3 regions of the Paenibacillus liaoningensis genome follow, and region 1 is predicted to be linked to each of the others. Evidence: riboswitches for the same ligand, from Rfam matches in the RefSeq annotation. Region 1 holds a riboswitch; each other region holds the start of a gene.
The links. Region 1 has a riboswitch for cyclic di-AMP ahead of AC6B99_RS08370 (hypothetical protein). Riboswitches for the same ligand answer to the same signal wherever they lie in the genome.

Region 1 (4,280 bases):
ATACTATTAAAGCTATACTTAATAGCAAGTTATAATGAGGTGATCTACATGGAGAAATCCGGGCTTTGTCCGCGCCTGCACAAAGGGATGGACATTATAAGCAAACGATGGACCGGCTTGATCATTTATCAGTTGCTGTCCGGGCCGCAGCGCTTCAGCTGCATTCAAGGCGCCCTTCCCATTAGCGGCAGACTGCTGTCTGAGCGGCTTAAGGATCTTGAAGTTGAGGGCATTGTAAGCCGCGCCGTCTTTCCAGACATTCCAGTTCGCATTGAATATTCGCTCACTGAAAAGGGACACGCACTGGAGCCGGTCATTCGCGAATTGCAGCAATGGTCATCCAATTGGGTAGCGCCTATGTCCATATCCAAGTAAAAGGTTAACGAAGCAGCCTCGGCCCTCCATCGGGCCGGGGTTGTTTTGTGTTTTCGGAGTGGGGGACGCTTCGCGGAATTATAGCAATCTACTATTAACGTCTAGTACCCTCTATCAGTAGGCCACATATAAATATATTATTCGTATCTCCCCATGATAATTGTCCTCATATGCGTTATCACTAGAAAGGAGGAAACCCGATTGCTTACTGTCTTCATTATTTGCTCATCAGGCCTGTCCCTCTATTTCATTCTTAAGCCTCCTCCACCGATTAAACAGCCTACTATTCTAACCCTATCCTCTACGGCAACAGATAATCGCTATGACAGCATTAGCATAGAAACCGCTCAGCATACTGCTGCTGCCGCAAATGAATAACCCTTTGCTGCTTCACTATGAATTTAATCAAGAATTCGAGGTGATTAACATTTGATCTCGCTACCTTCCATTATCGTGTCCCTGTTTGCTTTCCTTTTCACTATTTTGCTCATTTTGTGGCGACCCAGAGGGCTGAATGAAGCCATTCCTGCTACGTTTGGCGCCATTCTCGTCCTATTGAGCGGAGTCATCTCGTTGTCGGACCTAGCGCATATTAGCGCCACTGTAAGCGGAGCTGCCATCACTATTATGGCAACGATCGTCATGGCTATCGTGCTAGAAAGCTTCGGCTTTTTCATCTGGGCAGCCGAAGGGCTTGCTATTCGAGCACGAGGCTCAGGACTCAGATTGTTCTGGTATGTAAACCTGATGTGTTTTCTGATGACGCTATTTTTCAACAATGACGGCAGCATTCTTATCACAACCCCGATTTTGCTCATTATGCTGCATCACATGGGACTGAAAAACCACCAAAAAATTCCATACCTACTCTCAGGAGCATTAATCGCTACCGCCTCCAGCGCTCCCATCGGAGTCAGCAATATTGTAAATCTGATTGCGCTGAAAATCGTCGGCATGGATTTGTACATGCATACCGTCATGATGTTTATCCCCGCTACACTAGGTCTGCTGCTGCTCACCTTGCTGCTGTTCCTCTACTTTTACCATCAGCTTCCCCGGGAAGTACCCCATACGATTTCAATCGTCCCTATTCACTCTGGCTACCATCCTTTACTCACTCCTGCCGGAAGCAAGCCTGCACAGCCCAAATACAGCAGCCGCTTTATGAAATCGATTCTGCTTTTCGTCTTCTCCGTTCGGCTCAGCTTATTTGCTGCATCCTATTTGCACATCCCCGTTGAGTGGGTCGCTGTTTTCGGCTCCTTGCTGCTCCTTTGTTGGCGCTGGATTTACCTGAAAATGCCACCGAACGACATTTTGCGTAAAATCCCCTGGCATATACTCATATTCGCCTTCGCCATGTATATCATTATTTATGGCCTGCACAACATTGGCCTGACGCAAGGACTCGTTCAGGTGTTCGAGCCGCTCGTTACTGGCAGCCTGATGAATGCAAGCATTTTAATCGGAGGGCTCGTCTCCGCCATGTCTACACTCGTCAACAATCATCCCGCACTCATGATCGGCACGATCACGCTTACTGAAATGAACCTCGACCCGCTTACCCTCAAAATCGCCTACCTCGCCAGCGTCATTGGGAGCGATATTGGCTCACTCATTTTACCGATAGGCACGCTAGCCTCACTCATTTGGATGAATCTTGTGCAGAAATCCAAAGTAAAAATCAGTTGGATGGATTATGTCAAAGTAACGCTTGTCATCATTCCGCCTGTGCTGCTGTTTACCCTCACTCTTCTTGCTCTATGGGTTGGCTGGATTTTCCCAATGCACTAGCTCACAACAACGTATACATGAGCGGTCAGTCTACAAATAGGTGTTTTCTGATAAATCCGCAGCTATTTCTATGGCAAACGGGCGCTGCCACCAAATGACGGCAGCGCCCGTTTGCCTATAAGGCAGCAGTACTATTTATTTTATTTACTACTAAAAGGTTTACAATTGAGGAATAACGGTTTAATATATATCCCTAGCCGAATTCTAGCACTCTAATATTAAATCGCTTAATTTTTCAATTGAAAAAGCGGGGGAACCAACAACGTGGTTGAAGCGAAAGCTTGAATCGCAAGGGGTGAATCCGGTGCATCTCGCACTGGTAGGGCAGCTCACTGGCCCGAATCCGACAGCTAACTCCGTAAGCGAACGTGAGGAGAGATGAATATGATTGTCCTTCATGCGCCGGACGCTCCGCCTAAGGCGAAGCACGCAATGAAGCTTACGGTCAAACGCATTGAGCTGTTTGTCATTCCAGCACTCAATGTAGACGACGCCGGAAACCGTGCCTGCTTGCGGGTAACGACGGACAAAGGCATTGGCTTTGGCGAGACTTTTGTCGACGAGATGGAGCGCCCTAATGATTGGGGCCTGTGGTGCAGCGCGCTGAGCAGCTTTATCGGCACCTTGTCTATTACAGGACGGTCGCTTCGGAGCGAGCAAGCCGATCATCACAGTGTGTACAACCTATTCGATCATGCGATTCATCATCTCAAAAGCTGGACCGCAGAAATTGAACCGGACGACGGCGCTTCTGAGGAACCTATTTTACTTAGCCGCTCCTTATTCTACCTTTCTATTTTTTAGCTTATTTTAGATCACCATAACGCAAAGGAACCTTCCCCGCCATGTTTCAGCTGGCAGGAAAGGTTCCTTTTTTTCTATCGGCCGCTTGTCCTTTCAAGGTGAAACGGCTTTCGCCGTCCTCTGGCGGCGCGGCGCGTTTCAGTCCGAGAAATATAGAGAAAGGATGGGAAAATCATATACTTTCCTATATTTTAAATAAAATCGGTCATCGAATGGACATTCAGCTCGCCCGGCGACGCAGCGCTGAAAGCCTGATCTCCTTGCGGATTTCGCGCGTAAAACGTAATCGTACGCGGTTCGTTCGGCAGCAGATCGAAATAGTTGTCGCTGAAAATACCTTCGATCGACGCAGAAAGTCGAACCTGCTTGGCCAGCGTATCCGTCTCCAGCACATAAGCGGTGCCGCCGCTGCCTTGAACCTCGCTGATCTTTATGGCCGGAGCCGCAAGCTCAAGCTCATTCATCGGCCTGAAATAATGCTCCTTTTCCTCCACGAGCAGTCCACCCTGCTTTAGCTTCGCCACAAGAACGACTTCACCTGGCTGAATGCCTTCGGAAAGCAGCGCTTCCAGCTCTAAGGAGCAGGCGATATGGCCGTTGTTTGGCTGAAGCGATACCGGAACGGCAAACTGCTTCAGCACCTCGCCCGTGAATGAACGCAGCTCAAGCGCAAGCTCGCCGATGAAAGGTTCATTTTGATCTGACAATACATAACAATCGACGCGGCCGCTGCTCGCGCAGTCAAACGACAGCATGATGTCGCGGAAGCTGCGTGCCGCATAATATTGCAGCGCCTTCCAGCGCCCGTAATAGTCCATTCCCGCCCATGAGGCGACAGGCCAGCAATCGTTCATTTGCCAATACAGGGACCCCATGCAAAATGGCTTTTTCCGCCGATGGGCTTCAATCGCTGTCTTCATCGCTTCCGCCTGCAAAACCTGGCTCAAATAAAGAAATGCCGGGAAATCCTTCGGCTGGCGCAAATACATATCCATATATTCCTTGATCAACTGGTTGCCGCGCGCGTTTTTCTGATGCGCCAGCATTACCTCCGATTCAATGGCCATGTCCGCTTCTTCCGCATACTGCTGCACCGTTTGCAGCTCAGGAAACGATTGGAAGCCGTATTCGCTCATGAATCGGCCGACGTGGACGTTGTATTTTTCAAAAGGCTCTACGTTATGCCAGACGCCCCAATAGTGAATATCGCCGCTCTTCGACAAGTTGAAAGCATGCTGCTCACCGTCTCCCGTCAGCCCCCGCATAGGTGAAGAAGGCCAATACGCAATACCATTGCCAAGCCCCGC
Region 2 (4,280 bases), on a different contig from region 1:
TCCATCCATCGCCCATACGGGACTAAGCTCGGAGCAGTTCGCCTTCAAGCTCATGAAGGAAGCGGGCGTGGCCGTTGTGCCAGGGCATGTTTTTGGACCAGGCGGTGAAGGGCGCATCCGCTGCTCCTATTCGGTATCATCAGCAAAGCTGTCGGAGGCTTTGGAGCGAATGGGCTGCTACATGAGCCAGACGAGGCAGGCTGACCCGTTGCAGCAGTTGGAGCGGGTCGGCGGTTGATGGGAACGGAGCGGAAAGGGCTAAGGAAGGGCTAGGAAAGGAAGCGGAAAGGAAGAGGAGGGGGGAGAGAGACGCTAGGCTTCTTCCCCTCCTCCGTAAACCATGCAATGAAATTCCGCCGCGCCTTGCGGTGTCGGGCGGATATACGTGTCGGTAATGCGGAAGCCTGCCTTCTCGTATACACGAATAGCACGTGCATTCCAGGTCAGCACCTCCAAATCCAGCTCGCTGTTTGGAGCGCGGCGGCGAGCCTCCTCTACCAGCAGCGCAACAAAGGCGGTGCCTGAGCCCCTGCTGCAAAGCTGTGGGTGAAGACCCAATCCAAGCCGCAGCACTTCATCCCCCAGCGGGAAAAACTGTGCAAAACCAGCGAGCTCCCCGCGATCGTCTAAAATAGCAGCATATTGCCTCTGGCGCAGCTCGGGATCACCGAACTCCATTTCGGCTTGCTCCATAACCTCCCATGCGGGCCATTGATAGATGCCGTAAGGCGGCTCATACCGCCAATCGCACAACTGCCGGGCATGGGATGCATCCATTGCGGCAACCTTCCAGCCAAATGGCGGCTGGGCGCCAGCAGGTGCAGCATTTGCTTTTGTCATCATTATACAATCTCCTTATAAACCTCAATCGCGCGGGCGCGTGAAGCTTTCAAATCAACGATGGCATGCGGCTGCGGCAGGTGGATTCGCTTATCAGGCAGATGGGCAAGCTCCGGCAGCCAGCGTCTAATGTAAGTGCCGCCCGGATCATGTGTTGCGGACTGCGTAGCCGGATTCATAATGCGAAAATATGGCGCGGCGTCGTAGCCGAGTGACGAGCTCCAAAGCCAGCCGCCTCGGTTCAGTGTATGATCATAATCGGCGAGCTGGCGGCGGAAATACTGCTCGCCCAACGTAAATGGGCATAACAGATTTTTCGTCAAAAACATGGCGGTAACCATCCGCAGCCGATTCGGCATTTCCCCCGTTTCATTTAGCTGCTTCATAGCGGCGTCAATAACAGGAATGCCCGTTTTTCCTTCGCTCCATGCCTCGAAATGCTGATCGCTTAGCGCAGATAAATCAAACTTCTGCTCATATCGGTAGAAGTCCTCATTGTATTTTCCTTGATATAGAAAAAAATCCCGCCATGCCAGCTGTCTAATCCACGCCTCGGCTCCAAACTGCTGCTGCGCCGCTTCGTAGGCTTGCCGTGCTGACAGCGCTCCCGTATTCAAATAACGCGCCAAATGGCTCGTCTGGTCGTCCGCAAACTGGTCGCGGCCGCCTTCATAGCCAGACAGGCGTTGATTTAGAAATTGCTCCAGCACCTCGGCTGCATGGCTCGCGTGGGATTGGCCGCGCCCGGCTGAGTCATCTATCTGCTGAAAGGCTGCCGCAGCCAGATGCTCCCGCGGAAGACTGAAGCGCTCTGCCATGCTGGCATCTATATTTTTCAGCGTATTAAGCTGCTGCAGTGTTGTCTCGCCCGCAGGGGAATAGTGGCTCTGCATAAAGGCTTGCCACATGCGGTAAAACGGCGTAAATACCTTGTAAGGCTCACTGCGCCGAGAAAACGTATGGAGCTCCTCCAAATCGGCCAGCGGCGCATCGTCGAGCGTCATCCAGCGGCGTCCCGCTGCGCGTACAACCTGCTGAATACCGTGGTCGCGTGCCCTTGCATAAGGCGTTGCCAGAAAACAGCAAAGCCGCAAGCTATTTGTCCGAAGACAAACAACTGCGGCTTTGCTGATTGAGACAGCAGCTTTTCGTTATGTAAGCGAAAAAAGCGTGGCCTGGCTCTATTGCTCGCTTGCGTACTTGTCGTAAGCGTCTTGGCTCATAACGCGTGTAGCTGATACGTAACGATCAGCATAATAAGACTCGCTAAGTTTGCTAATAATAACGCCTCTGCTCGAGGAAGCATGTGCAAACTTTCCATCGCCTACGTAAATACCAACGTGGGAGATGCCTTTGCCGCTCGTGTTGAAGAATACGAGATCGCCAGCGATCAGGTCACTCTTCTTCACTTCACTGCCATCGTTCGATTGGGCTTGGGAAGTACGGGAAAGATCGATGCCCATTTTGTCGAAAACATACTTCGTAAAACCGGAGCAGTCGAAGCCTTTCGTAGTCGTTCCGCCGCTTTGGTACGGTGTGCCGATCAGATCAGCGATAACACCATCCATCTTCGAACTCGCGAACACGCTGCCTGCTTGGAAAGCAAGCATTAATACAAGACCAACGAGTAGTGCAGTAACCTTCTTCAAAATTTGAAACTCCTTCCGGTGCCGACGAGGTTAGCTGTGGGGTTCGGTTGTGAAGGTTCCCTATGATTTCCAAGACACTTGAATCAAGCCGTCCAAGCATCGAAATCAATTCACCCAAAGTGGTTCCCCCGTATTTCTATACCTTTGCGGTATAAAAAATTAGGCTGGTTTAATTTTGCTCTGCGCTAATAATTCGTTTTTTTCATGTGATTTCCTTCTATATGAATGAATTTCTAATAATTCTCATGTAACCTTTTGGCTCAATTTTGCGTTAAAACAAGTTTCTTGCCTAATAAATGTTCGATCTATCGCCGTTCTTGGGCAAAAAAACATTTTGTCAGTTTATATGAGAAATAGGCAGCTAATATGCTATGAATCGTGTGAATAGGCAAGAATTATAGCGTAAAATGAAGATTTAGAGAGTTTGAGCTAGGTCGCCATATAGGCTGGGAAGTAAATGGAGGCTTTACCTGCAGGTGCAGGATAACGGCAAAAAACCGATTTCGGCCTTTTGGCCGCAATCGGTTTTTTTATGAGAAGGGCTTTAGAAAAATGAGAATACTAAATGAGAATTAGGTGGGGTTGCCCTCATTTTTCTAAGGGTCTCAGCTCTGCTTTGATTGCAGGCAATCGTATTGGGCAGCGAGCGTCCATACTTTTAACAAGGTGCGCAGCAGATGATAGGCTTGATGCATGATGAGTGCCAGCATGCCTGCCCAAGCATAGGAAAGCCCAGACACAGCGAGCGAAGCGGCAACAGCCAGCAGCCACATCAGCAGAGAGAGGCCGGCATAAGGGAAAAGATTTCGGAGCGCATGGCTGAGCCAGCGCAAGGAGCCCGTGCCGGAGGCGGCGCCGAACTGCATAGCGAGCAGCAGCAGGTGAACGAGGAAGCTCCATAGCAGCCAGCCGCCAAAGCCCGGCAGCGTGCCTTGCAGCAGCTCGCCCAGCGAATGGCCCTCCATAAGCAGCTTGAAGGCGCGAGGCAGCAGGAACCAGCCGGGTGCGAAAATAAGCAGCGTGCGCAGCCAATAGAGCAGCGTCACGGGCTTCCAAGCTTTGCGAATGCCTTGAAGAAACTGTGTTTCACCTGTTTCGCCCATATGATGCAGCGAGTAGAGCAGCCCCGCATTGAACAGCGGCGTCAGCAGCATGCGGGCAGCGAACAAGCCGCCCAGAAGCCACAAATAAGGATTGATCAAATCCGTCTTCGTCAATTGAAACTGGGCCTCGCTGAAGAATAGCGACACGGCCGAGTCAGACGGATGCTGGAGCGGAAAGCGCCGCAGCAGCGGCAGTACAGTCATATCAACAAAACGGTAAAGGAAAAATCCCCATAATAGCTGGTAAAGGAATAACAGAATGACGATATAGAAATGGCGGATAGCGAGCCGCCAGCCTTGCTTCATATGCTGCTTCATTTTTCAACCTCCTCTCTACCAGCCTACGGATCCGAGCAAGCCTTCGATGAGCTTCGTCAGGCCGAGGCTCCATCGAATGCGCGACTGCTCGGGCACTTCTGCGCGCATAAAATTGTTAATATGCTTGTTGTCCAGCACATTGCTGTTTTTCGGGTCAACCGCCACCCAGGCAAGCGGAGCAGCATGCACAACCTTGTACTGGATATGCGACTCGGCGGCATCCCATGTTTTCGAAATCTTTTCGCCGTCGGTAAAGGAGAATACGAGCGGGATTGGCCCATTTTGCCCGCCATTGCGCTTAATCAGCACGGTAGACTCGTACTCCGTTTGGCCATCCTGCTCCACTTCATTCACTCGAATAGCCTCTACT
Region 3 (4,280 bases), on a different contig from region 1:
GCTTCATGACCGCCGTCATCATCTCCAGCATGTAAAGCTGGTATTCCCGGTAAGCGGCATGGACGCCTTCAATCTCGTCAAAAAGCGCAGCCACCAGCTGCTTCAGCTCCTCATGCGTGCCTACGCGCAGGCAGCGAATGAGCGCCTGCTCCTTGAGCTCGTCAAATTGCAGCTCCTCCACATAGCGCGTCTCTACATCGTCAATGCAGATGATCCGGTTGCTGCCCACCAAATTATGATAATCGAGCGCCTGCTGCGCCTCCTCATAGCCCTGCTTTAACTGCGCGACATCCGCCAGCGTTGAGCTGACCCCAATCGTCACGGGAAAACGCAAGTATTTCTGAATATTTTGCAGCATTTCAGCAAGCCCGCCCAGCGTCCGCTCCATCAGCTCTTGCGCGCTTCCTCCCCGTCCAACTGCGAGCAGCGCCACCCGATCCTGATGCAGAAAAACTTTGCCCAGCCCGAGTCTGCCCCACACCTCTTCCGCCACATTGCGCAGGGCAAACAGCTTGAGGTCGAGATCGCTGGAGGCCGCAAGCGAGCTTTCCGCTGCGCGGAGCGGCAATCCGGGAAGCGCTTCCAATACATGCGTGTGCAGCACGGACACAATGTACGCCTCTCCCGCTAAATCCAGCTCATATTTCTCTAGCTTCTCCTCAATATGCCGCAGCGGAAGCTTGCGGGTGAGCAGCGACGACAGGAACAGCTCCTTTACGACCGGCAGGCTTGTACGGTAATGCTCCTGCAAAAGCTGCATATTTTCCCGCTTCTCACGCTCATCATCCAGCCGCTCCTTCACCTTGTCCATCACCTCAAGCAGCTGCTGCGCGGAAAAAGGCTTTAAAATATATTCATCCACCTGCAAGCCAATCGCCTGCTTGGCATATTCAAATTCATCATAGCCGGAAAAAATAACGATGCGCGTCAGCGGATACGTCTTCCTCGTCCATTCCGCCAGCTCCAAGCCGTTCATATACGGCATGCTAATATCCGTCGCTACGATGTCCGGCTCCAGACGCTCGATCAGCTCCATCGCTTCCCTGCCGTTCGCCGCCGTATCCACAATTTCAAAGCCATGGCGCTCCCATGCAATTTCGTGCAGCAGCCCGCTGCGCGTCTCTTCTTCATCATCTACCAGCAGCACTTTATACATCGTTCATCCCCCCGCTATTTAAATACGCGGCCGAGCAGCCGCAAACACCTGATTCTGTCAGCATGCTATTTATCATATTCGTTTCCTTGTTTTCTGGAAAGAGGGGGTGCTTTGAGTAAACAAGCGTAAACGGCTGAAGCCGTCCTTTGGCGGCAAAGCTACCGTTTCGCGATGAAATATAGAGAAAGGAAGAAAAAAATCATATGCTTTCCTATATTTTAAAGAAATCGCGAGATAAATCGACCTTGCTAAAGATAAATCTCGTTGTAAGCGTTTAAAATCAAACTAATCCGCTGCATTCGCTCTCTTTTGCGGCGTAAGCTTCCTTTACAGCAATCGCGGCGGGGGAGTATGATTCATAGCATGCATGAACCTTTTTTTGAAATATAAGAATTTATAAGTTTTGCACTTATAAATAGGCTTATATTTCTCGGACTGAAACGCGCTGCGCCGCCAAAGGAAGGCGATAGCCGTTTCACCTTGAAATATAGGAAAGTATAGGTTTTCGTTATCCTTTCTCTATATTTCTAAGGGCAAAGCTCTTCGCTCGTCCCAGAAGGACGACGAAGTCGTTTTTGCTTGATCGCTGAGTCTTCGCCCAATAGGCGAAGAGCGGGGGAACCAAACGCACTGCAGCCATCCGATGTGAGAGTCGGAAGCTGGCAGCGCAGGGGTGAATCGTTTGCAGGAGTGTCATGAAACTCCAGGCAAATGTAGGGCGACTCTCACCGCCCGAATCCGACAGCTAACCTCGTAAGCGCAGGTGTAGAGAGGAATGGTGAACGATTGTGACCTTGTAAATCAGGCCACAGAGCGTCATACGCCTCTGTGGTTTTTTGTTGTCTTTTTTTCGAAAATAGCACTCGCAACATCGGCAGGCATTTTGTTTCAAACGCTGAGTTCTGCACTGCCGCAGAAACGGGGGAACCATCGACGGCTCTCTGTCGTTGTCCAATGGACGATGGCAGGGAGCGTCACGGGGTGAATCGCAAGGGCACGATAAGTGCCAAGCGTAGGGCGTCTCTCGCGCCCGAATCCGACAGCTAACCTCGCAAGCGTCAACGGGAGAGGCCACACTTACACTTATCGCAGGCGAATCAGGGGCGTATGATGCCCGGATGAAGGAAGCTGCGGGTGAAGAGTCCTCTTTGCCCAAGGCTTCTTTTTTGCTGCCTTTTTTTCCAAAATGACTAGGGATAAAACGAAATAAGGAGCGCTGCAGCTATGCTGGATATCGGAATGGCTTTGACCTTAATCGCAGCTTTCGGGCTGATTGCCGGATTTATACGCTGGTGCGATCGGTCCATTAGCGAAATGGAGGAACGGGGATGATTGTCATATTGCTCGTTACAGGAGCTTTGCTGGTGTATCTCGTCTACGCCTTGCTCCATCCGGAAAAATTTTAGCAAATAACGTTTCATCATTTATAGCAAGGGAGGAACAGCTGTGGACGTCTTGCAAATGGCGGTAGTCGTCGGCATGATCATGCTGATCGCAAAGCCGCTTGGGCATTATTTATATTCCGTGTTTTCAAACGTTCCAAACCGTACTGACAAGCTGTTTGGACGAATCGAAGCGCTCATATATGCAGTAATCGGGCTCAAAAATCGCCAAGGCATGAGCTGGAAAAGATATGCGCTCAGCTTTATTACACTCAATTTCGTGCTCGTAGCTGTCAGCTATGTACTGCTGAGGGTGCAAAGCGGTCTGCCGCTTAACCCGAATGGAATCGGCGGCATGGAGCCGACACTCGTCCTAAATACGGTCATCAGCTTTATGACCAATACGAATCTCCAGCATTACAGCGGCGAATCAGGGCTGACGTATTTTGCGCAAATGGCCGTCATTACGATGATGATGTTTACGTCCGCCGCTACCGGCTTTTCCGTTGCTGTCGCCTTCGTGCGCGGCATTACGAGCAAAGGCGGAACGCTCGGCAACTTTTTCGAGGATTTCGTCAAAGCACATACGCGGATTTTCTTCCCGCTCGCTATTATCATTACGCTGCTGCTTGTGGCGCTGCAAGTGCCGCAAACGCTTAGCCCTACCTTGACCGTTACGACACTCGAGGGCGCGGTTCAGCATATCGCCATCGGGCCAGTCGCCTCGCTGGAGTCGATTAAGCATCTTGGCACGAATGGCGGCGGTTTTTTCGGAGTCAACTCCGCCCATCCGTTCGAAAATCCCAACCCGCTGACGAATGTCATTGAGATTTTGTCCATGTGGGCACTGCCTGCCGCGCTGCCCTTCATGTATGGCCGGTTTGCGAAAAGCAGCAAGCAGGGCTGGGTTATTTTTTCGGCGATGATGGCGCTGTTTCTGATCTTTCTTACGATTTCCTATACGGCTGAAAAAAGCGGCAACCCGCTGATCGCCACACTCGGCATCGACGCTTCGCAAGGCAGCATGGAGGGCAAGGAGGTTCGCTTCGGCATCGCCCAGTCCGCGCTGTTCACGACGGTGACGACGGCGGCCACGACCGGCTCGGTCAATTCGATGCACGATACGCTCACTCCGCTTGGCGGGCTCGTTCCCCTTGCCCAAATGATGCTGAACGTCGTCTTCGGCGGCAAAGGCGTCGGGCTCGTCAATATGCTGATGTATGCGATGCTGACGGTGTTCATCTGCGGGCTGATGGTCGGACGGACACCAGAATTTCTCGGACGAAAAATAGAGCCGCGCGAAATGAAGCTCATTGCTATCGCCATTCTTGTGCATCCGTTTATTATTCTCGCGCCAACGGCAGCGGCTTTTCTAACCGACCTGGGGCAAGGCGCTATATCCAATTCGGGCTTTCATGGCATTACGCAGGTGCTTTATGAATATACGTCCTCGGCCGCCAACAACGGCTCCGGGTTTGAGGGGCTGGCCGACAATACACCGTTCTGGAATATAACGACCGGGCTCGTGATGTTTTTCGGCAGATATATGTCGATGATCGCGCTGCTAGCTGTAGCCGGATCACTCAGCCGCAAGCAGTGGGTGCCGGAGACGATAGGCACGTTCCGAACGGACAATTCGCTATTTGCGGTTATGCTAATGGGCGTCGTTATTTTGATCGGCGCGCTCACGTTTCTGCCCGTCATTGTCACAGGGCCAATTGCCGAGTTTTTAACGATCCGTT

Region 2: another riboswitch for cyclic di-AMP. It lies ahead of AC6B99_RS27400 (C40 family peptidase); the one in region 1 lies ahead of AC6B99_RS08370 (hypothetical protein).
Region 3: another riboswitch for cyclic di-AMP. It lies ahead of kdpF (K(+)-transporting ATPase subunit F); the one in region 1 lies ahead of AC6B99_RS08370 (hypothetical protein).

The regions. Positions count from the first base shown of each region.
Region 1 covers NZ_JCAALU010000005.1:116,708-120,987, reverse strand. The annotation lists gene AC6B99_RS08380 (winged helix-turn-helix transcriptional regulator) at 49-375, shown strand; gene AC6B99_RS08375 (arsenic transporter) at 805-2,169, shown strand; cyclic di-AMP (ydaO/yuaA leader) riboswitch at 2,384-2,549, shown strand; gene AC6B99_RS08370 (hypothetical protein) at 2,554-2,973, shown strand; gene AC6B99_RS08365 (beta-mannosidase) at 3,165-4,280, opposite strand, start outside.
Region 2 covers NZ_JCAALU010000020.1:70,690-74,969, forward strand. The annotation lists gene AC6B99_RS27385 (aminotransferase class I/II-fold pyridoxal phosphate-dependent enzyme) at 1-238, shown strand, start outside; gene AC6B99_RS27390 (GNAT family N-acetyltransferase) at 313-843, opposite strand; gene AC6B99_RS27395 (FAD-binding domain-containing protein) at 843-1,934, opposite strand; gene AC6B99_RS27400 (C40 family peptidase) at 2,022-2,492, opposite strand; cyclic di-AMP (ydaO/yuaA leader) riboswitch at 2,494-2,665, opposite strand; gene AC6B99_RS27405 (hypothetical protein) at 3,095-3,910, opposite strand; gene AC6B99_RS27410 (M1 family aminopeptidase) at 3,926-4,280, opposite strand, start outside.
Region 3 covers NZ_JCAALU010000009.1:44,606-48,885, reverse strand. The annotation lists gene AC6B99_RS14655 (response regulator) at 1-1,156, opposite strand, end outside; cyclic di-AMP (ydaO/yuaA leader) riboswitch at 1,731-1,931, shown strand; cyclic di-AMP (ydaO/yuaA leader) riboswitch at 2,040-2,229, shown strand; gene kdpF (K(+)-transporting ATPase subunit F) at 2,485-2,562, shown strand; gene kdpA (potassium-transporting ATPase subunit KdpA) at 2,603-4,280, shown strand, end outside.